2 linked regions of the Streptomyces venezuelae genome follow. The protein of the gene in region 1 binds, or shares a complex with, the protein of each later gene. Links are inferred from orthologs where the notes say so. Each region holds a gene or a part of one and is shown in the gene's direction. Other genes may lie near its edges.

Region 1 (14,144 bases):
CTACGGAGTGGGCTGGCAGGTCGCCACGCCGACCCCGGACGACGTGCTCTACCGGGCGCTGAACGGCACCCCGGAGAAGCCCGCCGTCCCCGGCTACCACCCGCAGGTGTCCTCCGAGCTCTACACCACCAACGGCGAGGCCGACGGGCACGCGGGCAACGTCAACGGCTTCTCGATGTTCACCCCGGAGATGTCCACCTGCCAGACCGCGTCGAACGTGGACCCCAATGACGCGTGGAAGCCCGAGGACTGCGGTTCGATCTTCACCTTCCCGGACGACGAGAAGCTGATCCAGCAGGAGTTCGCCAAGAACGTCCCGTTCGCGCTCGCCGTCGCCGAGACCGCACTCCACCCCGACCAGCCGGTCTCCGTCACCGGCATCGAGGCCCCCGACTTCACCCCCGACTCCTTCACCACCTCCTACGCCCGCGGAGGCGACCAGGAAGTCGCCGTCACCGCCCGCAAGTCGGTGCGCGACAAGGAGCTCAACTACCGCGTCAACGGCGGTCGCACGCACTCCATCGACGACGGCCTCAAGGCCTGGAAGGGCGGCGAGACCTACGGCGGCGAGGACAACCTCCACTTCGACGAGTACCGCGCCGAGATCGAGGACGCGCGCGTCGGCGACAAGGTCGAGGTGTGGTTCACCGGTCGTACGAAGAAGGGCCGCACCCAGAGCGAGCACTTCACCTACACCGTCGCCGAGCGCCCCAAGGCGAACACGCTCGTCGTCGCCGAGGAGGGCGCGACGGCCACCCAGACCCAGAAGTACGTCGACGCCATCAAGGCCAACGGACGCACCGCCGCCGTCTGGGACGTGGCCAAGCAGGGCGTACCGCACCCGCTCGGCGTCCTGTCGCACTTCTCCGCGGTCGTCCACTACACCGGCGACCCCGTCCCCGGCGCGCCCACCCAACTCGCCCTGCGCGACTACCTCAACGAGGGCGGCAAGCTCATCGAGTCCGGCGAGCGCACCGGCGGCAACGTCGACCTCGGCGAAGCCCTCACCGACGACTTCGCGCAGTACTACCTGGGCGCCTACCAGCGGCTCAACGCGCCGGGGGTCACCAGCTTCAAGGGGAGCGGCGCACTCTCCGGGGTGACCACGCCGCTCGCCGCCGCCGACACCAACCCGCTCGACAAGGCAGGCCGCTTCGCCGTCACCTCCGAGACGCTGCCCGCCGATCGGTTCCCGCAGTTCAAGAGTGCCGCGGCGGGGGACTACCCCGGCCTCACCAACCCGTACGCGCCCTTCGCGGGTCAGGGCATGGCCTCGGCCGTCCACGCCGACCAGGACTGGAAGCGGCTCACCCGCACCATCGACCTGACCGGCGTCACCGCGGCCGACGCGCCCGAGCTGCGTCTCGCCCTCAACTGGAACCTGGAGCCCGGCTACGACCACGGCCTCCTGGAGGCGCACACCACCGGAGCCGACGACTGGACGACGCTGCCCGACAAGAACGGCAACTCGTCCACCGCCGTCCCCGCCGAGTGCGAGGCGGGCTTCTTCGTCAACGGTCACCCGTTCCTGCGCCACTACCTGACGGTCGGCGCGACCGCCTGCACGGCGTCCGGCACCAGCGGCGCCTGGAACAGCTTCACCGGATCGTCCGGCGGCTGGAAACCCGTCGCCTTCGACCTCAGCCCCTACGCGGGCAAGAAGATCGAGGTGGCCCTCAGCTCCGTCACCGACCCCTCCACCGGAGGTCGCGGCCTCTTCGCCGACAACGCACAAATCGTCATCAACGGCAACGCCACGGAGACCGAGGGATTCGAGACCTCGCTCGGCACCTGGAGCGTCGCGCCGCCCCCGGCCGGAAGCCCCAATATCACAGGCGACTGGGCGCGGACCGGGGAGCTCTTCCGCTCCTTCGCGGCGGTCACAGCGCGTGACAGCGTGCTCCTCGGCTTCGGCTTCGAGCACGTGCCCACAGACGCCGGGAGGGCCGCTCTTATGGGCGCCTCCCTGGCACATCTGCGCAGCTGACACTGCGTAATCGGGACCTAGGACCCGGTGGCCCGTACCCCTACTGCGGGGTACGGGCCTTTGTGCCGCCAACGGCCCCTCTCGATGTCACCTCAGAGGCTTCAGAGAGGTAGGGTCGGAGGCGGTCGGGGACATCCCATACAACTCGCCGGCGTCTAAAACCGGCGTACCAACGAGGAGATCGGTTTCGTGACGATCCGCGTAGGCATCAACGGCTTTGGCCGCATCGGTCGCAACTACTTCCGCGCGCTGCTGGAGCAGGGTGCGGACATCGAGATCGTGGCTGTCAACGACCTGGGTGACACCGCGACCACGGCGCACCTGCTGAAGTACGACACCATTCTGGGCCGCCTCAAGGCCGAGGTGTCGCACACCGAGGACACCATCACCGTCGACGGCCACACCATCAAGGTGCTGTCCGAGCGCAACCCCGCCGACATCCCGTGGGGCCAGCTGGGCGTCGACGTGGTCGTCGAGTCCACCGGTATCTTCACCAAGAAGGCCGACGCCGAGAAGCACATCGCCGGCGGCGCCAAGAAGGTCCTCATCTCGGCTCCGGCCAAGGACGAGGACATCACGATCGTGATGGGCGTCAACCAGGACAAGTACGACGCGGCCAACCACCACGTCATCTCCAACGCCTCCTGCACCACCAACTGCGTGGCGCCGATGGCGAAGGTTCTCGACGAGAACTTCGGCATCGTCAAGGGCCTGATGACCACGGTCCACGCGTACACCAACGACCAGCGCATCCTGGACTTCCCGCACTCGGACCTGCGCCGCGCCCGCGCCGCCGCCGAGAACATCATTCCGACCACGACCGGTGCCGCGAAGGCCACCGCCCTGGTCCTGCCCCAGCTCAAGGGCAAGCTCGACGGCATCGCGATGCGCGTCCCGGTCCCGACCGGCTCCGCCACCGACCTGGTCGTCGAGCTGCAGCGCGAGGTCACCAAGGACGAGGTCAACGCCGCGTTCAAGAAGGCCGCCGACGACGGCGACCTGAAGGGCATCCTCTACTACACCGAGGACCCGATCGTGTCGTCCGACATCGTCAGCGACCCGGCGTCCTGCACCTTCGACTCCTCCCTGACCATGGTCCAGGAGGGCAAGACGGTGAAGATCCTCGGCTGGTACGACAACGAGTGGGGCTACTCGAACCGCCTCGTCGACCTCACCGTCTTCGTCGGCGGTCAGCTCTAGTCACCAGAGCAGGCACCAAGATGTGAGCACAGGGTCCGGACCGCGCAACGAGGCGCGCTCCGGGCCCTGTTGCGCGTCAGCCCACCCAAGGAGTCCAGTTCATGAAGACGATCGACGAACTTCTCGCCGAAGGAGTCGACGGCAAGCGGGTCTTCGTCCGCGCCGACCTCAACGTGCCGCTCGACGGCGCCACCATCACCGACGACGGCCGCATCCGCGCCGTCCTGCCGACCGTCAAGGCCCTCGCCGACGCGGGCGCCAAGGTGGTCGTGGCCTCGCACCTGGGCCGCCCCAAGGGCGCCCCGGACCCGGCCTTCTCGCTGCTGCCCGCCGCCGAGCGGCTCGGTGAACTCCTCGGCGCGCCCGTCGCGTTCGCGCAGGACACCGTCGGCCCCGCCGCGCACGACGCGGTGAACGGCCTGCAGCCCGGCCAGGTCGCCGTCGTCGAGAACCTCCGCTTCAACGCCGGCGAGACGTCCAAGGACGACGCCGAGCGCGGCGAGTTCGCCGATCAGCTGGCCGCCCTCGCCGATGTCTACGTGGGCGACGGTTTCGGCGCCGTGCACCGCAAGCACGCGTCCGTGTACGACCTGCCGGCGAAGCTCCCGCACTACGCGGGCTACCTGATCGCCACCGAGGTCGGCGTCCTCAAGAAGCTCACCGAGGACGTGAAGCGCCCGTACACCGTCATCCTCGGCGGCGCCAAGGTCTCCGACAAGCTCGCCGTCATCGACGAGCTGCTCGGCAAGGCCGACCGGCTCCTCATCGGCGGCGGCATGGCGTACACCTTCCTCAAGGCGAAGGGGTACGAGGTCGGCATCTCCCTCCTCCAGGAGGACCAGATCCCGACCGTCACGGAGTACATGGAGCGCGCCGAGAAGAACGGCGTCGAGCTCGTCCTCCCCGTCGACGTGCTGGTCTCCACGGACTTCCCCGACCTGAAGACGAAGGCCCCGGCCGACTTCAAGACGGTCGACGCGGACGGCATCCCCTCGGACATGGAGGGCCTGGACATCGGCCCCAAGACGCGGGAGCTCTTCGCCGAGAAGATCGCCGACGCCGAGACCGTGTTCTGGAACGGTCCGGTCGGCGTCGCCGAGCACCCCGACTACGCGAACGGCACCGCCGCGGTCGCGCGGGCGCTGCTCAACTGTGACGGCTTCACCGTGGTGGGCGGCGGCGACTCCGCCGCGGCCGTCCGTAACCTGGGCTTCGACGAAAACGCATTCGGCCACATCTCGACCGGCGGCGGCGCCTCCCTCGAATACCTCGAGGGCAAGACGCTCCCCGGCCTCGCCGCACTGGAGAACTGACACCTGATGACTACGCGTACCCCGCTGATGGCGGGCAACTGGAAGATGAACCTCAACCACCTCGAGGCCATCGCCCACGTCCAGAAGCTCGCCTTCGCCCTGGCGGACAAGGACTACGAGGCCTGCGAGGTCGCCGTCCTGCCGCCCTTCACCGATCTGCGCTCCGTGCAGACCCTGGTCGACGGCGACAAGCTCAAGATCAAGTACGGCGCCCAGGACATCTCGGCGCAGGACTCCGGTGCCTACACCGGCGAGATCTCGGGCCCGATGCTGGCGAAGCTGAAGTGCACCTACGTCGCCGTGGGCCACTCCGAGCGCCGCCAGTACCACAACGAGACCGACGAGATCTGCAACGCCAAGGTGAAGGCCGCGTACAAGCACGGCCTGACCCCGATCCTCTGCGTCGGCGAGGGCCTGGACATCCGCAAGGCAGGACAGCAGGTCCAGTACACGCTGAACCAGCTCGACGGCGGCCTGAAGGACGTCCCGGCCGAGCAGGCCGAGACCATCGTCATCGCCTACGAGCCGGTCTGGGCCATCGGCACCGGCGAGGTCGCGACCCCCGAGGACGCGCAGGAGGTCTGCGGCGCGATCCGCCGCCGCCTCGCCGAGCTGTACTCGCAGGAGCTCGCCGACAAGGTCCGCATCCAGTACGGCGGCTCGGTGAAGGCGAAGAACGTCGCCGACATCATGGCGCAGCCCGACGTGGACGGCGCCCTCGTCGGCGGTGCGGCGCTGGACTCGGACGAGTTCGTCAAGATCGTTCGCTTCGGCGACCAGTGAGTATGCGCTAGCGGCGTTACGTCGTACCCTGACGGGGGTCGGAGCCAGCCTTCGGCCCCCGTCGTCGATTCAAGATCCGAGGAAGTTGGTCCAGCCGTGGTTATGGGGTTCTCGATCGCCCTGATCGTCTTCAGTGCTCTGATGATGTTGCTGGTGCTGATGCACAAGGGCAAGGGCGGCGGTCTTTCCGACATGTTCGGTGGCGGCATGCAGTCGTCCGTCGGCGGTTCCTCCGTCGCGGAGCGCAACCTCGACCGCATCACGGTCGTGGTCGGTCTGCTGTGGTTCGCGTGCATTGTCGCGCTCGGCCTTCTGATGAAGGCGAACAACTAGCGTCAGCCACTGGTCGCTTGTCCGGTGCGAGCCCGCGTGTGCGGCTTATCATGGGGCTTGCGTCCGGGGGTGGGGTGTAACTCCCAACACTGGACGCGCGTTGGGCCTTACGTAAACTGAGGCGCCCGCAGCAGCACCATCACGCAGGGAGTTACGACCGTGGCAAGTGGCAACGCGATCCGAGGAAGTCGGGTCGGGGCGGGGCCGATGGGCGAGGCCGAGCGCGGTGAGTCCGCGCCGCGACTGCGCATCTCCTTCTGGTGCTCCAACGGGCACGAGACGCAGCCGAGCTTCGCCAGCGACGCGCAGGTCCCCGATACGTGGGACTGTCCCCGCTGCGGCTTTCCGGCAGGTCAGGACCGGGACAACCCGCCGGACCCGCCGCGCACCGAGCCGTACAAGACGCACCTGGCGTATGTACGCGAGCGGCGCAGCGACGCGGACGGGGAGGCCATCCTCGCGGAAGCGCTCGCCAAACTGCGGGGCGAGATCTAGCACTTGAATACGACAAGGGAACCGGCCGGACGCCGATAAGTGTCCGGCCGGTTTCCCGTTCTTGCACCTTTCCGGCACGTGTGCGGAGAGACAGTTTCGGACATCTCATCCCGCTCCCTGATCGATTAGGTTGGAGGGTGCAGCGGGGCAATTAACGTACGCGCGTACGAGAGAAGGCTGAAGTCCGAGATGAACGCAGAAAGCCGCGCCAGGCTCGACCGGATTCCCGAGTGGACGGCGCTCACCGAGCACCGTGACCGGCTGGGGGAGGTGCAGCTGCGAGAGCTCTTCGCCGCGGATCCGGCGCGCGGCACGGCGTACACCCTCCAGGTCGGCGACCTGCACATCGACTACTCCAAGCACCTCGTCACCGACGAGACGCTGACGCTCCTGCGCGACCTCGCGGCCGCGACCGACGTCTTCGGGCTGCGGGACGCCATGTTCCGCGGCGAGAAGATCAACACCACCGAGGACCGGGCCGTCCTGCACGCGGCGCTGCGCGCGCCGCGGGACGCCGACATCGAGGTCGACGGCGAGAATGTCGTGCCCGCCGTGCACGCTGTCCTCGACAAGATGAGCGCCTTCTCGGAGAAGGTCCGCTCCGGCGAGTGGACCGGCCACACCGGCAAGCGCATCAAGAACGTCGTCAACATCGGCATCGGCGGCTCCGACCTCGGTCCCGCCATGGCGTACGAGGCGCTGCGCTCCTTCACCGACCGCGGCCTCACGGTCCGCTTCGTGTCGAACGTGGACGGCGCCGACCTGCACGAGGCCGTGCGGGACCTGGACGCCGCCGAGACGCTGTTCATCATCGCCTCGAAGACGTTCACGACCATCGAGACGATCACCAACGCCACCTCCGCGCGCGACTGGCTGCTCACCGAGCTGAAGGCCGGCCAGGACGCCGTCGCCAAGCACTTCGTGGCCCTGTCGACCAACGCCGAGAAGGTCTCCGACTTCGGCATCGACACGGACAACATGTTCGAGTTCTGGGACTGGGTCGGCGGCCGTTACTCGTACGACTCGGCGATCGGTCTCTCCCTGATGATCGCCATCGGGCCCGACCGCTTCCGCGAGATGCTCGACGGCTTCCACCTCGTCGACGAGCACTTCCGCACGGCGCCCGCCGAGTCCAACGTGCCGCTCCTCATGGGTCTGTTGGGCATCTGGTACGGCAACTTCCACGACGCGCAGTCGCACGCCGTGCTGCCGTACTCGCACTACCTCTCCAAGTTCACCGCGTACCTCCAGCAGCTGGACATGGAGTCCAACGGCAAGTACGTCGACCGGGACGGCAAGGAGGTCGACTGGCAGACGGGCCCGGTCGTCTGGGGCACGCCCGGCACCAACGGCCAGCACGCCTACTACCAACTCATCCATCAGGGAACGAAGTTGATCCCGGCGGACTTCATCGGCTTCGCCGAGCCGGTCGCCGATCTGCTGCCCGGCCTGGTCGCCCAGCACGACCTGCTCATGGCCAACTTCTTCGCGCAGACCCAGGCGCTCGCGTTCGGCAAGACGCCGGACGAGGTGCGCGCCGAGGGCGTCGCGGAGGAGCTCGTCCCGCACAAGACGTTCAAGGGCAACCACCCCACGACGACGATCCTCGCCAAGGAGCTGACCCCCTCGGTCCTCGGCCAGCTCATCGCGCTGTACGAGCACAAGGTCTTCGTGCAGGGCGCCGTGTGGAACATCGACTCCTTCGACCAGTGGGGCGTCGAGCTCGGCAAGGTCCTCGCCAAGCGCGTCGAGCCCGCGCTGACCGAGGGCGCCGAGGTGCCCGACCTGGACGGGTCGACCACGGCGCTGGTCGCCAAGTACCGCGACCTGCGGGGGCGTTGAGTCCCACGGACGCTTAATCGGATGCGGGCGGCCCGCCCGGCGGGTGACACTGCTTCGGCTCTGTCACCCGCCGGGAGGGACCCCGTCATGGACCAGTTGCACGCCGCGCTCGCCGACCCCGAGAGACTCAGGCTGTACGCGCGGATCGTCCTCGGCGACCTCCCGCGGCGCGAGGCCGACTCCGCCGTCGCCCGCAAGCACCTGGGCCGCCTCGTCGCCACCGGGCTCGTGGAGCGGCTGCCCGACGGCTCGCTGCGGGCCGACCCCGCCGTCTTCCGGCGCTCTCCCGACCCGGTCGACGCGCACGACCGTCCGACGGTCCCGCGCCGCCTCACCGGCTTCTTCGCACACGGGCGTCTGACGGCCATACCGGTGCGCCCCGTCGTGCGCCACGAACTCCTCGTCCACCTCACGGACACCCTCTTCGACGCCGACCGCACCTACAGCGAGGGCGAGATCAACGACGCGTTCCGGACCGTCCACGACGACACGGCGGCCCTGCGCAGGTACTGCGTCACCGACGGCCTCCTCGTCCGCGAACAGGACGGCTCCAGCTACCGACGCGTCCTCGTGGACGCCTGAGGGCCCCGCACCGGGATGGTGCGGGGCCCTCAGGGACGTAATGCGGTGAACCGTCAGGCGACGGCCGGCGGGTACAGCTCCGGGGGGAGCTGCGAGGCCGCCGCGGTGTCCAGGAGCCACAGGGTCCGCGAGCGGCCGTAGGCACCTGCCGCGGGGGCCTGCACCTCACCGGCGCCGGACAGGGCGATCGCCGCGGCGTTCGCCTTGTCCTCGCCCGCCGCGAGCAGCCACACCTCGCGGGCCGCCCGGATCGCCGGGAGCGTGAGCGTGACGCGGGTCGGCGGGGGCTTCGGCGCGCCGTGCACGCCGACCACCGTGCGCTCCGTCTCGCGCACCGCGGGAAGCTCCGGGAAGAGCGAGGCGACGTGCGTGTCCGGGCCGACGCCGAGCATCAGGACGTCGAACGTCGGCACCGGGCCGTGGTCCTCCGGGGTCGCGGCCGCGGTGAGCTCGGCGGCGTAGATCTCCGCCGCCGCGTCCACCTCGTACGCGCCGTCCGAGGCCGGCATCGGGTGCACCCGGGCCGGGTTGAGGGGCACCGAGTCGAGCAGTGCCTCCTTGGCCTGGGTGTAGTTGCGCTCCGGGTCGCCGTCCGGCAGGAAGCGCTCGTCGCCCCACCACAGGTCGAGACGCGACCAGTCGATCGCGTCCTTCGCGGGGGAGGCGGCCAGCGCCGCCAGCACGCCGTTGCCGTTGCGGCCGCCGGTGAGGACCACCGACGCGTGGCCGCGGGCGGCCTGCGCGTCGACGATCTTCGTGATGAGGCGGGCCGCCGCGGCCTGCGCCATCAGCTCCTTGTCGCGGTGGACGACGAGCTGCGGGGCCGCGGTCACTTCGCCGCCGCCTTCTTCGCGGCGGTCTTCTTGGCCGGGGCCTTCTTGGCGGGCGCCTTCTCCGGCTCCTCCGAAGCGGCCGCCTTGGACGCGGCCTCTTCCTTCGTGTCGTCGGACGGCTTCTCGTCGCGGAGCGACTCGGGCCGCTCCGCCGGTTCGCCCAGGCGGTCCACGCCGTACTTCAGCGCGGACGCGTAGGTGTCGTCCGGGTCGAGGCGCCGAAGCTCCTCGGCGATCAGCTCGGCCACCTCGCGGCGCTTGAGCGCCACCGCGCGGTCGGGCTGCCCCTGGATGGAGAGCGTGGCGAGCGAGCCGTCCGCGCGGTCGAGCACGATGGGACCGCAGGTGGTCTCCATGCGGACGCCGGTCAGGCCGGGGCCCGCCGACAGCGTGCGCTTCACGGGGACGTCGAGGCGGTCCGCGAGCCACATGGCGAGCAGCTCGCAGCTCGGGTTGAACTCCTCGCCCTCCACCTGCACCGAGGTGACCTTGCAGGTGACCTGGTCGAGCGCGGCGGCCAGCATGGAGCGCCACGGCGTGATGCGGGTCCAGGCCAGGTCGGTGTCGCCGGGGTGGTAGGCCTCGGCGCGCGCGGTCAGCTCGTGGATCGGCTGTTCGGCCGCGTACGTGTCCGTGACGCGGCGCTGGGCCAGGGCGCCCAGCGGGTCCTTGGCGGGGTCCAGCGGGGCGTTCACCGGCCACCAGGCGACCACCGGCGCGTCGGGGAGCAGCAGCGGCAGGACGACGGACTGGGCGTGGTTGATGCCCTCTCCGTAGAGCCGCAGGATCACCGTCTCGCCGGTGCCCGCGTCCGCGCCGACCCGGACCTCGGCGTCGAGGCGCGAGGTGGTGCGGTCGCGGGGCGAGCGGGCGGCGCGCTTGATGACCACGAGGGTGCGCGAGGGGTGCTCGCGGGAGGCCTCGCTGGCCGCCTTCAGGGAGTCGTAGGCGTTCTCCTCGTCGGTGACGATGACGAGGGTGAGCACCATGCCGACGGCCGGCGTGCCGATCGCGCGGCGGCCCTGCACGAGCGCCTTGTTGATCTTGCTGGACGTGGTGTCCGTGAGGTCGATCTTCATGGCCGGCGCCAGCTCCGTCCGTCTCGTGCGAGCATTTCGTCCGCTTCGGTCGGGCCCCAGGTGCCGGCCGGGTACTGCGCGGGCTTGCCGTGCTTGTCCCAGTACTCCTCGATCGGGTCGAGGATGTTCCAGGACAGCTCGACCTCCTCCGTGCGCGGGAAGAGGTTGGCGTCGCCGAGCAGGACGTCGAGGATCAGACGCTCGTACGCCTCCGGGCTGGACTCGGTGAAGGACTCGCCGTACGCGAAGTCCATCGAGACGTCCCGGATCTCCATGGAGGTGCCGGGCACCTTCGAGCCGAACCGCACCGTGATGCCCTCGTCGGGCTGGACGCGGATGACGATCGCGTTCTGCCCGAGCTCCTCGGTGGCGGTGTGGTCGAAGGGGGAGTGCGGGGCGCGCTGGAAGACGACCGCGATCTCGGTGACGCGCCGGCCGAGGCGCTTGCCGGTGCGCAGGTAGAAGGGGACGCCCGCCCAACGGCGGTTGTCCACCTGCAGCTTGATGGCCGCGTAGGTGTCGGTCTTCGACTTGGGGTCGATGCCGTCTTCCTGGAGGTAGCCGACGGCCTTCTCGCCGCCCTGCCAGCCCGCGGCGTACTGCCCGCGCACGGTGTCCTTGCCGAGGTCCTTCGGCAGCCGGACGGCGCCGAGCACCTTCGCCTTCTCGGCGACGAGCGCGTCGGCGTCGAAGGAGGCGGGCTCCTCCATCGCGGTCAGCGCCATCAGCTGGAGCAGGTGGTTCTGGATGACGTCACGGGCGGCGCCGATGCCGTCGTAGTAGCCGGCGCGGCCGCCGATGCCGATGTCCTCGGCCATGGTGATCTGCACGTGGTCCACGTACGACCGGTTCCAGATCGGCTCGAACATCTGGTTGGCGAAGCGGAGCGCCAGGATGTTCTGGACGGTCTCCTTGCCGAGGTAGTGGTCGATCCGGAACACCTGGTCCGGGGCGAACACCTCGTGCACGATCGCGTTGAGGTCCTGGGCCGACGCCAGGTCGTGGCCGAACGGCTTCTCGATGACGGCGCGCCGCCAGGAGCCCTCGGGGGCGTCCGCGAGCTCGTGCTTCTTGAGCTGCTGGACGACCTGGGGGAAGAACTTCGGGGGCACGGAGAGGTAGAAGGCGAAGTTGCCGCCCGTGCCCTGCGCCTTGTCCAGCTCCTGGATGGTGGACTTCAGCTGCTCGAAGGCGTCGTCGTCGTCGAAGTTGCCCTGGACGAAGCGCATGCCCTGGATGAGCTGCTGCCAGACCTCCTCGCGGAAGGGCGTGCGCGCGTGCTGCTTGACGGCGTCGTGCACCTCCTGCGCGAAGTCCTCGTCCTGCCATTCACGGCGGGCGAAGCCGATGAGGGCGAAGCCCGGCGGCAGCAGACCCCGGTTCGCGAGGTCATAGACAGCAGGCATCAACTTTTTACGGGACAAATCGCCCGTGACACCGAAGATGACCAGGCCCGACGGCCCCGCGATACGCGGGAGCCGTCGGTCTGCGGCGTCACGCAGCGGATTGCTGCTTGACAAAGTGGGTCAGCCCTTCGCGGGAGCGAGGCGCTTGAGCTCGGCCTCGGTGGACTTGAGCAGGTCGGTCCAGGACGCCTCGAACTTCTCGACGCCTTCGTCCTCAAGGAGCTGCACGACTTCGTCGTAGCCGATGCCGAGCTTCTCCACCGCGGCGATCTCGGCGCGCGCCTGGTCGTACGTGCCCGCGATGGTGTTGCCCGTGATCGACCCGTGGTCGGCCGTGGCCTCCAGGGTCGCCTCCGGCATCGTGTTCACCGTGTTGGGCGCGACGAGGTCGTCGACGTACAGGGTGTCCTTGTACGCCGGGTCCTTCACGCCGGTCGAGGCCCACAGCGGACGCTGCTTGTTGGCCTGCGCCTTGTCCAGGGCGGCCCAGCGGTCCGAGGAGAAGACCTCCTCGTACGCCTCGTAGGCGAGACGGGCGTTGGCCAGCGCGGCCTTGCCCTTGAGGGACTTGGCCTCGTCCGTGCCGATGCCGTCCAGACGCTTGTCGATCTCGGTGTCCACGCGGGACACGAAGAAGGACGCCACCGAGTGGATCTTCGAGAGGTCCAGGCCGCGCTCCTTGGCCTTCTCCAGGCCGGCGAGGAAGGCGTCCATGACCGCGCGGTAGCGCTCCAGCGAGAAGATCAGCGTCACGTTGACGCTGATGCCGAGGCCGATGACCTCGGTGATCGCGGGCAGGCCCGCCTTCGTCGCGGGGATCTTGATGAGCGTGTTCGGCCGGTCCACCAGCCACGCCAGCTGCTTGGCCTCGGCGACCGTCGACCTGGTGTTGTGGGCGAGCCGCGGGTCGACCTCGATCGACACCCGGCCGTCCTGACCGCCGGTCGCGTCGAAGACCGGGCGCAGGATGTCGGCGGCGTCACGGACGTCCGCCGTCGTGATCATCCGGATGGCCTCTTCGACGGTGACCCCGCGGGCGGCGAGGTCCGAGAGCTGCTGGTCGTAACCGTCGCCCTGCGAGATCGCCTTCTGGAAGATCGAGGGGTTGGTCGTGACGCCCACGACGTGCTGCTGGTCGATCAGCTCGGCGAGGTTACCGGACGTGATCCGCTTGCGCGACAGGTCGTCCAGCCAGATCGCGACGCCTTCTTCTGAAAGGCGCTTGAGTGCGTCTGTCATGGAATTACATCTCCTACTTGGTCGTATATGGGCGTCAGCGCTTGGCGGCGGCGATCGATTCCCGGGCCGCCTCGGCCACCGCGTCTGCGGTGAAACCGAACTCGCGGAACAGCACCTTGGCATCCGCCGACGCACCGAAGTGCTCCAGCGAGACGATGCGTCCGGCGTCACCCACGAAGCGGTGCCAGGTCAGGCCGATGCCCGCCTCCACCGCCACGCGCGCCTTCACCGACGGCGGCAGCACCGAGTCCCGGTACCCCTGGTCCTGCTCCTCGAACCACTCGACCGACGGCATCGAGACGACGCGCGTCGGGACGCCGGCGGCCTGCAGCTGCTCGCGCGCCTCGACGGCGAGCTGGACCTCGGAGCCGGTACCGATCAGTACGACCTCGGGCGCACCGCCCTCGGCCTCGAACAGCACGTAGCCACCCTTGGCGGCGTCCTCGTTGCGCTCGTACGTCGGGACGCCCTGGCGGGTCAGCGCGAGGCCGTGCGGGGCGCCCTTGCCGAACTCCTTGGTGTAGCGCTTGAGGATCTCGCGCCACGCGATGGCGGTCTCGTTCGCGTCGGCCGGGCGCACGACGTTCAGGCCCGGGATGGCGCGCAGCGAGGCCAGGTGCTCGACCGGCTGGTGGGTCGGGCCGTCCTCGCCGAGACCGATGGAGTCGTGCGTCCACACGTACGTCACCGGCAGGTGCATCAGCGCGGACAGACGCACGGCGTTGCGCATGTAGTCGGAGAACACCAGGAAGGTGCCGCCGTAGATGCGCGTGTTGCCGTGCAGCGCGATGCCGTTCATCTCCGCGGCCATGGAGTGCTCGCGGATGCCGAAGTGGATCGTGCGGCCGTACTGGTCGGCGCCCGGCAGCGGGTTGCCCGTCGGCAGGAACGAGGAGTTCTTGTCGATGGTGGTGTTGTTCGAGCCCGCCAGGTCGGCGGAGCCGCCCCACAGCTCGGGGATGACCGCGCCGAGCGCCTGCAGGACCTTGCCGGACGCGGCACGCGTGGCGACGCCCTTGCCGGTCTCGAACTCCGGGAGCTTCTCCTCCCAG
Region 2 (14,026 bases), 3.0 Mb from region 1 along the record:
CACCCACCCCGCGGCTCCGGGCTCCGCGCCGGTCCCCAGCGCCGCCTCCACCGCGTCCGGCGTCGCCGCGCACTCGTCCCAGCCCGCCGCGATGAACGCCGCCCGCTCGGCCCGGGGTGCCAGATCGCCCAGCCAGTCCGTGTAGTACGTGGACCGGGACGTCGATACGTGCAGACGCAGCTCCGCCAGCAGGTGGGCCGGTTCGCAGCGGTGCGCGGCGGTGGTACGAGCGGCGACGGTGGGCGTGGCCCCGTACCTGACCCCCGATCAACGCTCGGGAATCGCCCAACTACAGGCAGCCCTCACGCACGCCCACCCCACGGCCTTGGCGGCGAGCGACCTGACGGCACACGTGGTGGACCTGCTGCGGGAGGGCGGAGAGGGGGCGGCCCATCACGTCGCCGATCGCCAGGCCCAGGAGGGCCGCGCGGGACGACCTCCACACGGAGCGTCGGTAGGGCTGGTCCGCCAGGTCGTACAGGGCCTTCAGGCTCGGGGCGGTGGAGAGCGAGCCGGGGAGGGCGGAGGGCTCCCGGAGCAGGGTGGTCAGAGCCGTCTCGGGGGCCAGGCCGGCGGCCTTCGCGCGGCGCAGCCGCGTCATCCACCGGGTGTCGTTCCGCGCCGCGGTTCCGGCGTCCGCGCGTACGATCCAGCCCGCCGCGTCGTCCTCGTCGCACGCCCACACGTACGTGGTGACGGTGCCGCCGTCGTCCGCGACGGCCACGTACCGGACGGGGCGGGTCGCCCCGTCCGCGTACTCGGCGGGGCCGCTCACGTGCGAGAAGGCCGGGTCCTCCGCGAAGCGCGGGTTGATTTACTTCCGTGGGAGGAAGCGGGGCCGGGGGTGGTTGCAGCGCTCACGCGGCCCACCCTGCCGAATGGATCACCGGCGCGCCGCACCCGCCCCGGGTTTGATCTCCGTCACCCAGGGGGTACTCTCTTCGGCTCGATTGGCACCACACGTGCCCCGTATGGCAGACTGTCCTGGTTGCTCGGTTGAGTGCCGATGCTGCGCGCCTCCCGCCGGGAGGACCGGAAGCGAGTCCCACAGTACTCGTCGCCTTATCTGCCCCAGGGTCCGCGAGGATCCGAACGGCAGCGCTTTGGCGGACGTACGGGAATCTTCCGGGAAGTGCGGTGCGGTGGCTCAACCAGGCGCCCGGTGGGTTTCTTCCCCCGGACCCGCGGTCGTTCAGGGCCGCAGCCCCTAGCAGGGAACTCCTTCGGGAGAACTGTGTGAGCGGGACTGCGACACGCCCGACCGCGTGGGTCGGAGGAAGTAGAAAAAAGGACCTTCCGGGGGCCAGAGCGTTCGAGACGAAGGACTACTAAGTAGCCATGGCGGGACAGAAGATCCGCATCCGGCTCAAGGCCTACGACCACGAGGTCATCGACTCCTCGGCGAAGAAGATCGTCGAGACGGTGACCCGCACTGGTGCGTCGGTCGCGGGCCCGGTGCCGCTGCCCACTGAGAAGAACGTGTACTGCGTCATCAAGTCGCCGCACAAGTACAAGGACTCTCGCGAGCACTTCGAGATGCGCACGCACAAGCGCCTGATCGACATCCTCGACCCGACCCCCAAGACCGTTGACTCGCTGATGCGCCTGGACCTTCCGGCCGGCGTTGACATCGAGATCAAGCTCTGAAGGGCGCGAAGAAGATGACCAAGCAGATCAAGGGCATCCTGGGCGAGAAGCTCGGCATGACCCAGGTCTGGGACGAGAACAACCGTGTCGTCCCGGTGACCGTGGTCAAGGCCGGACCCTGCGTCGTTACCCAGGTCCGTACGAATGACAGCGACGGCTACGAGTCGGTCCAGATCGCCTTCGGCGAGATCGACCCGCGCAAGGTGAACAAGCCCCTCAAGGGCCACTTCGCCAAGGCCGACGTGACCCCCCGTCGCCACCTCGTCGAGATCCGTACCGCTGGTGCCAGCGAGTACACCCTCGGCCAGGAGCTGACTGCCGAGACGTTCGAGGCCGGTATCAAGGTCGACGTCACCGGCAAGAGCAAGGGCAAGGGCTTCGCCGGTGTGATGAAGCGTCACAACTTCGCCGGTGGCAAGGCCTCCCACGGTGCCCACCGCGTGCACCGCAAGCCCGGTTCCATCGGTGGCTGCGCCACGCCCGGCCGTGTGTTCAAGGGCCAGCGCATGGCCGGTCGCATGGGCAGCGAGCGGGTCACCACCCAGAACCTGACCGTCCACGCCGTTGACGCGGAGAAGGGTCTGCTGCTCATCAAGGGCGCGGTTCCTGGTCCGAACGGCGGCCTCGTCCTGGTCCGTACTGCGGCCAAGGGGGCCTGAGGTAACCCATGAGCACCATTGACATCCTTTCGCCGGCAGGCGACAAGACCGGGACGGTCGAGCTCCCCGCGGAGATCTTCGACGTCGAGAAGATCAGCATCCCGCTGATCCACCAGGTCGTCGTCGCGCAGCTGGCCGCGGCCCGTCAGGGCACGCACAAGACCAAGACCCGCGGCGAAGTCCGTGGTGGTGGCAAGAAGCCTTACCGCCAGAAGGGCACCGGCCGCGCGCGCCAGGGTTCGACCCGTGCGCCGCAGTTCGCCGGCGGTGGCGTCGTCCACGGCCCCGTGCCGCGTGACTACTCGCAGCGCACGCCCAAGAAGATGAAGGCTGCCGCTCTGCGTCACGCCCTCACCGACCGGGCGCGCAACTCCCGCATCCACGTTGTCACCAACGTGGTCGAGGGCGACATCTCCACGAAGGCCGCGAAGACGCTGCTCGGCAAGGTCAGCGAGCGCAAGAACGTGCTCCTGGTCATCGACCGCGCGGACGAGACTTCGCTGCTCTCCGCCCGCAACCTGCCCCAGGTCCACATCCTGGAGCCGGGCCAGCTGAACACGTACGACGTGCTCGTCTCGGACGACGTGGTCTTCACCAAGGCCGCGTTCGAGTCCTTCGTGTCCGGCCCGAAGGCCACTGACACCGAAGGGAGCGAAGCCTGATGGCCATCCGTCACCAGAGCATCGCGTCCAAGGCCGCGAAGGCCGCCAAGGCCGCGCGCGTCGCCAAGGCGAAGCGCATCGCGACCGAGGGCAAGATCGCCGTTGAGCCCACCCCGCTGAGCAAGTCCTTCTCGGACCCGCGCGACGTCCTCGTCAAGCCGGTCGTCTCCGAGAAGTCGTACGCGCTGCTCGACGAGGGCAAGTACACGTTCATCGTGGCTCCGGGCGCCAACAAGACCCAGATCAAGCAGGCCGTCGAGGCGGTCTTCTCGGTCAAGGTCACCGGCGTCAACACGATCAACCGTCAGGGCAAGCGGAAGCGTACGCGCACCGGGTTCGGCAAGCGTGCCGACACCAAGCGCGCCATCGTGACCCTTGCTGAGGGCGACCGTATCGACATCTTCGGCCAGGCCTCCTAACGGAGCGCCCTGGTCCGAATATCGGACGAGGACTGAGAAATGGGAATCCGCAAGTACAAGCCGACTACGCCGGGCCGTCGTGGCTCCTCCGTAGCCGACTTCGTCGAGGTAACGCGGTCCACGCCGGAGAAGTCGCTGGTTCGCCCGCTGCACAGCAAGGGCGGCCGTAACAATTCCGGTCGTGTGACCGTTCGCCACCAGGGTGGTGGCCACAAGCGCGCCTACCGCGTGATCGACTTCCGTCGCCACGACAAGGACGGCGTGCCGGCCAAGGTCGCGCACATCGAGTACGACCCCAACCGCACGGCGCGCATCGCGCTGCTGCACTACGCGGACGGCGAGAAGCGCTACATCCTCGCCCCGCGCGGCACGCAGCAGGGTGACCGGATTGAGAGCGGCCCCGGTGCCGACATCAAGCCCGGCAACAACATGGCGCTGCGCAACATCCCCGTGGGTACGACGATCCACGCCATCGAGCTGCGGCCCGGCGGCGGCGCGAAGTTCGCCCGCTCCGCGGGTGCCTCCGTGCAGCTGCTCGCGAAGGAAGGCGCCATGGCGCACCTTCGCATGCCGTCCGGTGAGATCCGCCTGGTCGACGTCCGCTGCCGCGCCACCATCGGCGAGGTCGGCAACGCCGAGCAGTCGAACATCAACTGGGGCAAGGCCGGCCGTATGCGCTGGAAGGGCGTCCGCCCGACCGTGCGTGGTGTCGTGATGAACCCGGTCGACCACCCGCACGGTGGTGGTGAAGGCAAGACTTCCGGTGGTCGTCACCCGGTCTCGCCGTGGGGCAAGAAGGAGGGTCGTACTCGTGATCGCAACAAGGCGAGCAACAAGTACATCGTCCGTCGCCGCAAGTCGAACAAGAAGCGCTAGGAGCGGGTTTAGATGCCGCGCAGTCTCAAGAAGGGGCCCTTCGTCGACGACCACCTCGTAAAGAAGGTGGACGCTCAGAACGAAGCCGGTTCCAAGAACGTCATCAAGACCTGGTCCCGTCGCTCGATGATCATTCCCAGCATGCTGGGTCACACGATCGCGGTGCACAACGGCAAGACCCACATCCCGGTGTTCGTCACCGAGTCGATGGTCGGCCACAAGCTCGGCGAGTTCTCGCCGACTCGCACCTTCCGCGGCCACGTCAAGGACGACCGGAAGTCGAAGCGCCGCTAGTGCGGGGTGGAACGACTATGACTAACACCGAAGGGACAACCATGGAAGCCAGGGCCCAGGCGCGGTACATCCGCGTCACGCCCATGAAGGCCCGCCGCGTGGTGGACCTCATCCGTGGCATGGATGCCACGGAGGCTCAGGCGGTCCTGCGTTTCGCCCCGCAGGCCGCGAGCGTGCCGGTCGGCAAGGTGCTGGACAGCGCCATTGCCAACGCCGCGCACAACTACGACCACACCGACGCCTCTTCGCTGGTCATCAGCGAGGCGTACGTGGATGAGGGCCCGACCCTGAAGCGGTTCCGTCCGCGTGCTCAGGGCCGTGCCTACCGGATCCGTAAGCGGACCAGCCACATCACCGTGGTCGTCAGCAGCAAGGAAGGAACCCGGTAATGGGCCAGAAGGTAAACCCGCACGGGTTCCGGCTCGGTGTCACGACCGACTTCAAGTCGCGTTGGTATGCCGACAAGCTGTACAAGGACTACGTCAAGGAAGACGTCGCCATCCGTCGGATGATGACGTCCGGCATGGAGCGCGCCGGCATCTCGAAGGTTGAGATCGAGCGCACCCGTGACCGCGTGCGTGTGGACATCCACACCGCTCGTCCCGGCATCGTCATCGGCCGTCGTGGCGCCGAGGCCGACCGCATCCGCGGTGACCTCGAGAAGCTCACGGGCAAGCAGGTCCAGCTGAACATCCTCGAGGTCAAGAACCCCGAGGTCGACGCTCAGCTCGTGGCCCAGGCCGTCGCGGAGCAGCTGTCCTCCCGCGTCTCCTTCCGTCGCGCCATGCGTAAGAGCATGCAGTCGGCGATGAAGGCGGGCGCCAAGGGCATCAAGATCCAGTGTGGTGGCCGCCTCGGTGGCGCCGAGATGTCGCGCTCGGAGTTCTACCGCGAGGGCCGTGTGCCCCTGCACACGCTCCGCGCCAACGTGGACTACGGCTTCTTCGAGGCCAAGACGACCTTCGGCCGCATCGGTGTGAAGGTCTGGATCTACAAGGGCGACGTCAAGAACATCGCCGAGGTCCGCGCCGAGAACGCCGCTGCCCGCGCCGGCAACCGCCCGGCCCGTGGTGGCAACGACCGCCCGGCCCGCGGTGGCCGTGGTGGCGAGCGTGGCGGCCGCGGTCGCAAGCCGCAGCAGTCGGCTCCGGCCGCCGAGGCCCCCAAGGCCGAGGCGCCCGCCGCTGCTCCGGCTGCTGAGAGCACCGGAACGGAGGCCTGACCGAAATGCTGATCCCCCGTAGGGTCAAGCACCGCAAGCAGCACCACCCGAAGCGCAGCGGTATGTCCAAGGGTGGCACGCAGGTTGCGTTCGGCGAGTACGGCATCCAGGCGCTGACCCCGGCGTACGTGACGAACCGTCAGATCGAGGCCGCTCGTATCGCCATGACGCGTCACATCAAGCGCGGTGGCAAGGTCTGGATCAACATCTACCCGGACCGCCCCCTCACCAAGAAGCCTGCCGAGACCCGCATGGGTTCCGGTAAGGGTTCTCCGGAGTGGTGGATCGCCAACGTCAAGCCCGGACGCGTGATGTTCGAGCTGTCGTACCCGAACGAGAAGATTGCTCGTGAGGCGCTCACCCGCGCTGCTCACAAGCTTCCGATGAAGTGCCGCATCGTCCGGCGCGAGGCAGGTGAGTCGTGATGTCGGCCGGTACCAAGGCGTCCGAGCTGCGCGAGCTGGGCAACGAGGAGCTTGTCAACAAGCTTCGCGAGGCCAAGGAAGAGCTGTTCAACCTCCGCTTCCAGGCGGCGACGGGCCAGCTCGAGAACCACGGCCGGCTCAAGGCCGTCCGTAAGGACATCGCGCGGATCTACACCCTCATGCGTGAGCGCGAGCTGGGCATCGAGACGGTGGAGAGCGCCTGATGAGCGAGAGCAACGTGACTGAAGAGACGAAGGCCGCGCGCGGCTTCCGCAAGACCCGTCAGGGTCTGGTCGTCAGCGACAAGATGGACAAGACCGTCGTCGTCGCTGTCGAGGACCGCGTGACGCACGCGCTGTACGGCAAGGTCATCCGCCGTACGAACAAGCTCAAGGCGCACGACGAGCAGAACGCTGCCGGCGTCGGCGACCGCGTCCTCCTGATGGAGACGCGTCCGCTGTCCGCCACCAAGCGCTGGCGCATCGTCGAGATCCTCGAGAAGGCCAAGTAATTCTCCGAGGGGCACCCCCCTCGGAGTTCGTTCCGCCAGGCTCCCGGGGCAGTTCGCTGAACTGCCCCGGGGGAACCGGCAGACAAACAGGAGATAGACGTGATCCAGCAGGAGTCGCGACTGCGCGTCGCCGACAACACGGGTGCGAAGGAAATTCTCACCATCCGTGTTCTCGGTGGCTCGGGTCGCCGCTACGCGGGCATCGGTGACGTCATCGTCGCCACCGTGAAGGACGCGATCCCCGGTGGCAACGTGAAGAAGGGTGACGTCGTCAAGGCGGTCATCGTTCGCACCGTCAAGGAGCGCCGCCGTCCGGACGGCTCGTACATCCGCTTCGACGAGAACGCCGCCGTCATTCTGAAGAACGACGGCGACCCTCGCGGCACCCGTATCTTCGGCCCCGTCGGCCGTGAGCTGCGCGAGAAGAAGTTCATGAAGATCATCTCGCTCGCGCCGGAGGTGCTGTAAGCATGAAGATCAAGAAGGGCGACCTGGTCCAGGTCATCACCGGTAAGGACAAGGGCAAGCAGGGCAAGGTCATTGCCGCTTACCCGCGCGACGAGCGCGTCCTGGTCGAGGGTGTCAACCGGGTCAAGAAGCACACGAAGGCCGGCCCGACCGCCAGCGGCTCGCAGGCCGGCGGCATCGTGACCACCGAGGCCCCCGTCCACGTCTCCAACGTCCAGCTGGTCGTGGAGAAGGACGGCAACAAGGTCGTCACGCGCGTCGGTTACCGCTTCGACGACGAGGGCAACAAGATCCGCGTTGCCAAGCGGACGGGTGAGGACATCTGATGACGACCACCACCACTCCGCGTCTCAAGACGAAGTACCGCGAGGAGATCACGGGCAAGCTGCGTGAGGAGTTCTCGTACGAGAACGTCATGCAGATCCCCGGCCTGGTCAAGATCGTGGTCAACATGGGTGTCGGCGACGCCGCCCGTGACTCGAAGCTGATCGACGGCGCCATCCGCGACCTCACCACGATCACCGGTCAGAAGCCGGCCGTGACGAAGGCCCGGAAGTCCATCGCGCAGTTCAAGCTGCGCGAGGGCCAGCCGATCGGCTGCCACGTCACGCTCCGTGGCGACCGCATGTGGGAGTTCCTGGACCGCACCCTGTCGCTCGCGCTGCCGCGCATCCGCGACTTCCGTGGTCTGTCCCCCAAGCAGTTCGACGGCCGTGGCAACTACACCTTCGGTCTCACGGAGCAGGTCATGTTCCACGAGATCGACCAGGACAAGATCGACCGCGTCCGGGGTATGGACATCACCGTGGTGACCACGGCGACCAACGACGCTGAGGGCCGTGCGCTCCTTCGTCACCTCGGCTTCCCGTTCAAGGAGGCGTAAGCGAGATGGCGAAGAAGGCTCTGATTGCCAAGGCTGCTCGTAAGCCCAAGTTCGGTGTGCGTGCGTACACCCGCTGCCAGCGCTGCGGCCGTCCGCACTCCGTCTACCGCAAGTTCGGCCTCTGCCGCGTGTGCCTTCGTGAGATGGCTCACCGTGGCGAGCTGCCGGGCGTGACCAAGAGCTCCTGGTAGTCCCCACCTTTTCGAAGGTTTTTGGGACTCCTGGATCTCTCGGTAAGTAAAGGGCTGGCAGCCGCCCTCCTCCAGATGGCTTAGGCTAGGAGGGTTGGGCGTCTGCCGCCCTGACCGACTTACTACGCCGTAGGTCCCCGCGCCGCACCCGTCCCGCCTCTGAGTGGGGAGAGGGATGGCGCAGATAGGAAACCCCGGCGAGAGAGGCCGAAGGCCAATTCATGACCATGACTGATCCGATCGCGGACATGCTGACTCGTCTGCGTAACGCGAACTCGGCGTACCACGACACCGTGGCGATGCCGCACAGCAAGATCAAGTCTCACATCGCGGAGATCCTCCAGCAGGAGGGCTTCATCACGGGCTGGAAGGTCGAGGACGCCGAGGTCGGCAAGAACCTCGTTCTCGAGCTGAAGTTCGGCCCGAACCGTGAGCGCTCCATTGCGGGCATCAAGCGGATCTCCAAGCCCGGTCTCCGGGTTTACGCGAAGTCCACCAACCTGCCGAAGGTCCTCGGCGGCCTCGGCGTGGCGATCATCTCCACGTCGCACGGTCTCCTGACCGGCCAGCAGGCAGGCAAGAAGGGCGTAGGTGGGGAAGTCCTCGCCTACGTCTGGTAGTCGGGAACGGAGGAATAGCTAATGTCGCGTATTGGCAAGCTCCCCATCACGGTTCCCGCCGGCGTGGACGTCACCATCGACGGCCAGACGGTCGCGGTCAAGGGCCCCAAGGGTGCCCTGAGCCACACCATCGTCGCGCCGATCGAGATCGCTAAGGGTGAGGACGGCGTCCTGAACGTCACCCGCCCGAACGACGAGCGTCAGAACAAGGCCCTCCACGGCCTGTCCCGCACGCTGGTGGCGAACATGATCACCGGCGTGACCCAGGGTTACGTGAAGAAGCTCGAAATCAGCGGTGTCGGTTACCGCGTCCTGGCGAAGGGCTCCAACCTGGAGTTCTCGCTCGGCTACAGCCACCCGATCCTGATCGAGGCGCCCGAGGGCATCTCCTTCAAGGTCGAATCGGCGACCAAGTTCTCGGTCGAGGGCATCGACAAGCAGAAGGTCGGCGAGGTTGCGGCCAACATCCGCAAGCTGCGCAAGCCCGACCCGTACAAGGCCAAGGGCGTCAAGTACGAAGGCGAAGTCATCCGCCGCAAGGTCGGAAAGGCGGGTAAGTAAGCCATGGCATACGGTGTCAAGATTGCTAAGGGCGACGCTTACAAGCGTGCTGCCATCAAGCGTCGTCACATCCGCATCCGTAAGCACATCTCGGGTACGGCTGAGCGTCCTCGCCTGGTCGTGACGCGCTCGAACCGCCACATCGTGGCCCAGGTCATCGACGACATCAAGGGTCACACCCTTGCGTCGGCGTCGACCCTGGACACCACGATCCGCGGCGCCGAGGGCGACAAGTCCGCGGCCGCCAAGTCGGTCGGCGCCCTGGTCGCCGAGCGCGCCAAGGCCGCCGGTGTCGAGACTGTCGTGTTCGACCGTGGTGGTAACCAGTACGCCGGGCGCATCGCCGCCCTGGCGGACGCCGCCCGCGAAGCCGGACTCAAGTTCTGAGTCGGTTCCGTAGCTAGCGGAAACAGAGAGAGGTAATTCCAATGGCTGGACCCCAGCGCCGCGGTGGCGGTGCCGGTGGCGGCGAGCGGCGGGACCGGAAGGGTCGCGACGGTGGCAACGCCGCCGCCGAGAAGACCGCGTACGTTGAGCGCGTTGTCGCGATCAACCGCGTCGCCAAGGTTGTGAAGGGTGGTCGTCGCTTCAGCTTCACTGCGCTCGTCGTAGTGGGCGACGGTGACGGCACCGTGGGTGTCGGTTACGGCAAGGCCAAGGAGGTGCCGGCCGCCATCGCCAAGGGTGTTGAGGAGGCCAAGAAGCACTTCTTCAAGGTCCCCCGTATCCAGGGCACCATCCCGCACCCGATCCAGGGCGAGAAGGCCGCGGGCGTCGTCCTGCTCAAGCCTGCTTCCCCCGGTACCGGTGTTATCGCCGGTGGCCCGGTGCGTGCCGTGCTCGAGTGCGCCGGCGTGCACGACATCCTGTCGAAGTCCCTGGGCTCCGACAACGCGATCAACATCGTGCACGCGACCGTGGCGGCCCTCAAGGGCCTGCAGCGTCCCGAGGAGATCGCGGCTCGCCGTGGTCTGCCCCTCGAGGACGTCGCCCCCGCGGCTCTGCTTCGTGCGCGTGCGGGAGCGGGTGCGTAATGGCACAGCTCAAGATCACGCAGACGAAGTCGTACATCGGCAGCAAGCAGAACCACCGCGACACCCTGCGTTCCCTTGGTCTCAAGGGCATCAACACGCAGGTCGTCAAGGAGGACCGCCCCGAGTTCCGCGGAATGGTGCACACCGTCCGCCACCTCGTGACGGTTGAGGAGGTCGACTGACATGGCGGAGCAGAACCCGCTGAAGGTCCACAACCTCCGGCCCGCCCCGGGCGCCAAGACCGCCAAGACCCGTGTGGGTCGTGGTGAGGCGTCCAAGGGTAAGACCGCTGGTCGTGGTACCAAGGGCACCAAGGCCCGTTACCAGGTTCCGGAGCGCTTCGAGGGTGGCCAGATGCCCCTCCACATGCGTCTCCCGAAGCTCAAGGGCTTCAAGAACCCGTTCAAGACCGAGTTCCAGGTCGTGAACCTCGACAAGCTGAGCGCGCTGTACCCGGAGGGTGGCGAGGTCACCGTCGAGGGTCTCGTCGCCAAGGGTGCCGTTCGCAAGAACAGCCTCGTCAAGGTGCTCGGCCAGGGTGAGGTCACCGTGGCGCTGCAGGTGACGGTCGACGCCGTCTCCGGCTCCGCCAAGGAGAAGATCACCGCCGCCGGCGGTACCGTCACCGAGCTCGTCTGATTCATCCAGACGTGTCGATGACATGAGCGATTCCCAGCCGGGGATGCCCCACAAAAGGGGCATCCCCGGTTGGTCGTTCCTAGGGGGGCACGGTCGCCGGTAAGGTGGCGTGCACTGTCTAAGCTCCGTGCGGTCTGTCCGCACGGTTTTCTTGACTGATACGTATTCGTCGAACCTCAGACCACCACCTCTGGCGCACGCGCGCGGGGGTCGCAGGAGGCACCGTGCTCACCGCGTTCGCCCGGGCGTTCAAGACGCCCGACCTGCGCAAGAAGCTGCTCTTCACACTCGGCATCATCGTGATCTACCGGGTGGGTACGCATGTGCCGATTCCCGGTGTCGACTACCGGAACGTCCAGACCTGCATCGACAACGCCAATGCGAACCAGGGCCTGTTCGGTCTCGTCAACATGTTCAGCGGTGGCGCGCTGCTGCAGATCACGATCTTCGCGCTCGGCATCATGCCGTACATCACGGCGAGCATCATTCTGCAGCTGCTGACCGTGGTGATCCCGCGACTCGAGGCCCTCAAGAAGGAGGGCCAGGCCGGCACCGCGAAGATCACGCAGTACACGCGCTATCTGACCATCGCGCTCGCGATCCTCCAGGGCACCGGCCTCGTCGCCACCGCCCGCACCGGCACCCTCTTCCAGGGCTGCCCCGTGGCCAGCGAGATCGTGCCCGACCAGTCGATCTTCGTCACCGTCACGATGGTCATCACGATGACCGCAGGTACGGCCTGTGTCATGTGGCTCGGCGAGCTCATCACCGACCGCGGCATCGGCAACGGCATGTCGATCCTGATGTTCATCTCGATCGCCGCGACCTTCCCGAGCGCCCTGTGGGCCATCAAGCAGCAGGGTGACCTGGCGGGCGGCTGGATCGAGTTCGGCACCGTCATCGCGGTCGGTCTCGTGATGGTCGGTCTGGTGGTCTTCGTCGAGCAGGCGCAGCGCCGCATTCCGGTCCAGTACGCGAAGCGAATGATCGGTCGCCGGTCCTACGGCGGTACGTCGACGTACATTCCGCTGAAGGTCAACCAGGCGGGCATCATCCCTGTGATCTTCGCCTCGTCACTGCTTTACATTCCGGCCCTCGTGGCTCAGTTCGCGGGCGGCAACTCGGGATGGAAGACGTGGATCGAGGCGAACCTGACCAAGGGTGACCACCCGATTTACATCGCCACGTACTTCATCCTGATCGTCTTCTTCGCCTTCTTCTACGTCGCGATCTCCTTCAACCCCGAGGAAGTCGCCGACAACATGAAGAAGTATGGTGGCTTCATCCCGGGCATCCGGGCTGGCCGTCCGACCGCTGAGTACCTGAGTTACGTACTCAACCGGATCACCTGGCCGGGTTCGCTGTATTTGGGTCTGATCGCTCTTGTGCCGACGATGGCGTTGGTGGGCTTCCAGGCGAACCAGAACTTCCCGTTCGGCGGGACGAGCATCCTCATCATCGTGGGTGTGGGTCTGGAAACCGTGAAGCAGATCGAGAGCCAGCTCCAGCAGCGCAATTACGAAGGGTTCCTCCGCTGATGCGAATCGTCCTCGTCGGGCCGCCCGGTGCGGGCAAGGGAACGCAGGCCGCGTTCCTCGCCAAGAACCTGTCGATCCCGCACATCTCCACGGGCGACCTCTTCCGTGCCAACATCAGCCAGGGCACGGACCTGGGCAAGCAGGCGAAGGCGTACATGGACGCCGGAAACCTCGTCCCCGACGAGGTGACCATCGGCATGGCGAAGGACCGCATGGCGCAGTCGGACGCCGAGAACGGCTTCCTGCTCGACGGGTTCCCGCGCAACGTGTCGCAGGCGGAGGCGCTGGACGTGGCGCTCAAGGCCGACGACGTGAAGCTCGACGCCGTCCTGGACCTGGAGGTCCCGGAGGACGAGGTCGTCAAGCGGATCGCGGGCCGGCGGATCTGCCGCAAGGACTCCAGCCACGTCTTCCACGTGACGTACAGCAAGCCGAAGGTCGAGGGCGTCTGCGACGTCTGCGGCGGCGAGCTCTACCAGCGCGAGGACGACAGTGAGGACACGGTCCGCAAGCGCCTCGAGGTCTACCACACGCAGACCGAGCCGATCATCGACTACTACCGGACCCAGGGTCTGGTCGTGACGATCTCGGCGCTCGGCAAGGTGGACGAGGTCACCGCGCGCGCGATGGACGCGCTCAAGGGCGACAAGTAGTTCAGTACGCTGTTTCCGGCCGCGGTGCCCCTCGGGGGACCGCGGCCGTAGTGTTGTATACGTCGGTTGTCGGACGGAAGACGGAGAGCGGAACCTCATGGTGCAGATCAAGACCCCCGAGCAGATCGCGAAGATGCGTGAGGCGGGCCTTGTCGTCGCCGCGATTCACGCCGCGACCCGTGAGGCCGCGGTGCCCGGCGCCACCACGAAGGATCTGGACGAGGTCGCCCGCAAGGTGATCGCCGAGCACGGCGCGAAGTCGAACTTCCTCGGGTACGGCGGATTCCCCGCCACGATCTGCACCTCGGTCAACGAGGTCGTCGTGCACGGCATCCCGGACGACAAGACCGTCCTGAAGGACGGCGACATCATCTCCATCGACGCGGGCGCCATCGTCGACGGCTGGCACGGCGACGCGGCCTACACGGCGTTCGTGGGCACGGGTCACGCTCCGGAGCTGATCGAGCTCTCCCGGGTGACCGAGGAGTCGATGTGGGCCGGGCTCGCCGCGATGAAGCAGGGCAACCGCCTCGTCGACATCTCCCGCGCCATCGAGACGTACATCCGCCGGCAGCCGAAGCCGGGCGGCGGCAAGTACGGGATCGTCGAGGACTACGGCGGCCACGGCATCGGCACCGAGATGCACATGGACCCGCACCTCCTGAACTACGTCGAGCGCCGCCGCGGCAAGGGCCCGAAGCTGGTCCCCGGCTTCTGCCTCGCC

Evidence for each region.
Region 2: the proteins of secG (region 1) and secY are in contact, whole or in part, in a crystal structure (PDB 5AWW), measured with the Thermus thermophilus proteins. The link is inferred for Streptomyces venezuelae from one-to-one orthologs. Residues at the interface, in WP_223903268.1 of Thermus thermophilus: Tyr5, Ile9, Tyr12, Leu13, Ala16, Leu19, Val20, Val23, Leu24, Gln26, Glu27, Pro28, Gln30, Gly31, Ala32, Asp34, Leu35, Met36, Gly37, Gly38, Ser39, Ala40, Asp41, Leu42, Phe43, Ala45, Arg46, Val48, Tyr53, Thr56; in WP_096411648.1 of Thermus thermophilus: Leu14, Gln16, Arg17, Phe20, Ile34, Pro35, Pro37, Ile72, Arg108, Arg109, Asn112, Gln113, Arg116, Ile117, Ile120, Pro145, Gly146, Trp147, Phe152, Phe155, Val156, Val159, Thr160, Val162, Ala163, Gly164, Ala166, Leu167, Trp170, Glu173.

What each region holds. Positions count from the first base shown.
Region 1 is NZ_CP029192.1:6,776,000-6,790,143, forward strand. What follows is about bases 4,060-7,000. They hold secG (preprotein translocase subunit SecG), read left to right. Parts: upstream 4,060-5,385; coding sequence 5,386-5,616; downstream 5,617-7,000. Other genes in these bases: DEJ48_RS29805 (phosphoglycerate kinase), read left to right, coding at 4,060-4,500; tpiA (triose-phosphate isomerase), read left to right, coding at 4,507-5,283; DEJ48_RS29820 (RNA polymerase-binding protein RbpA), read left to right, coding at 5,776-6,111; pgi (glucose-6-phosphate isomerase), read left to right, coding at 6,301-7,000. Outside these bases: DEJ48_RS29795 (M14 family metallopeptidase), read left to right, coding at 1-1,987; gap (type I glyceraldehyde-3-phosphate dehydrogenase), read left to right, coding at 2,177-3,187; more of DEJ48_RS29805, read left to right, coding at 3,289-4,059; more of pgi, read left to right, coding at 7,001-7,953; DEJ48_RS29830 (DUF2087 domain-containing protein), read left to right, coding at 8,041-8,535; pgl (6-phosphogluconolactonase), read right to left, coding at 8,589-9,368; glucose-6-phosphate dehydrogenase assembly protein OpcA, read right to left, coding at 9,365-10,447; zwf (glucose-6-phosphate dehydrogenase), read right to left, coding at 10,444-11,967; tal (transaldolase), read right to left, coding at 11,974-13,092; tkt (transketolase), read right to left, coding at 13,127-14,144. UniProt on the Bacillus subtilis protein: Involved in protein export. Participates in an early event of protein translocation.
Region 2 is NZ_CP029192.1:3,729,869-3,743,894, reverse strand. What follows is about bases 10,670-13,492. They hold secY (preprotein translocase subunit SecY), read left to right. Parts: upstream 10,670-11,335; coding sequence 11,336-12,649; downstream 12,650-13,492. Other genes in these bases: map (type I methionyl aminopeptidase), read left to right, coding at 13,400-13,492; DEJ48_RS15765 (adenylate kinase), read left to right, coding at 12,649-13,302; rplO (50S ribosomal protein L15), read left to right, coding at 10,670-11,111. In the rest of the region: rpsJ (30S ribosomal protein S10), read left to right, coding at 1,339-1,647; rplC (50S ribosomal protein L3), read left to right, coding at 1,662-2,306; rplD (50S ribosomal protein L4), read left to right, coding at 2,315-2,968; rplW (50S ribosomal protein L23), read left to right, coding at 2,968-3,387; rplB (50S ribosomal protein L2), read left to right, coding at 3,427-4,263; rpsS (30S ribosomal protein S19), read left to right, coding at 4,276-4,557; rplV (50S ribosomal protein L22), read left to right, coding at 4,599-4,946; rpsC (30S ribosomal protein S3), read left to right, coding at 4,946-5,779; rplP (50S ribosomal protein L16), read left to right, coding at 5,785-6,204; rpmC (50S ribosomal protein L29), read left to right, coding at 6,204-6,428; rpsQ (30S ribosomal protein S17), read left to right, coding at 6,428-6,715; rplN (50S ribosomal protein L14), read left to right, coding at 6,815-7,183; rplX (50S ribosomal protein L24), read left to right, coding at 7,186-7,509; rplE (50S ribosomal protein L5), read left to right, coding at 7,509-8,066; DEJ48_RS15810 (type Z 30S ribosomal protein S14), read left to right, coding at 8,072-8,257; rpsH (30S ribosomal protein S8), read left to right, coding at 8,479-8,877; and 6 more genes. UniProt on the Bacillus subtilis protein: The central subunit of the protein translocation channel SecYEG. Consists of two halves formed by TMs 1-5 and 6-10.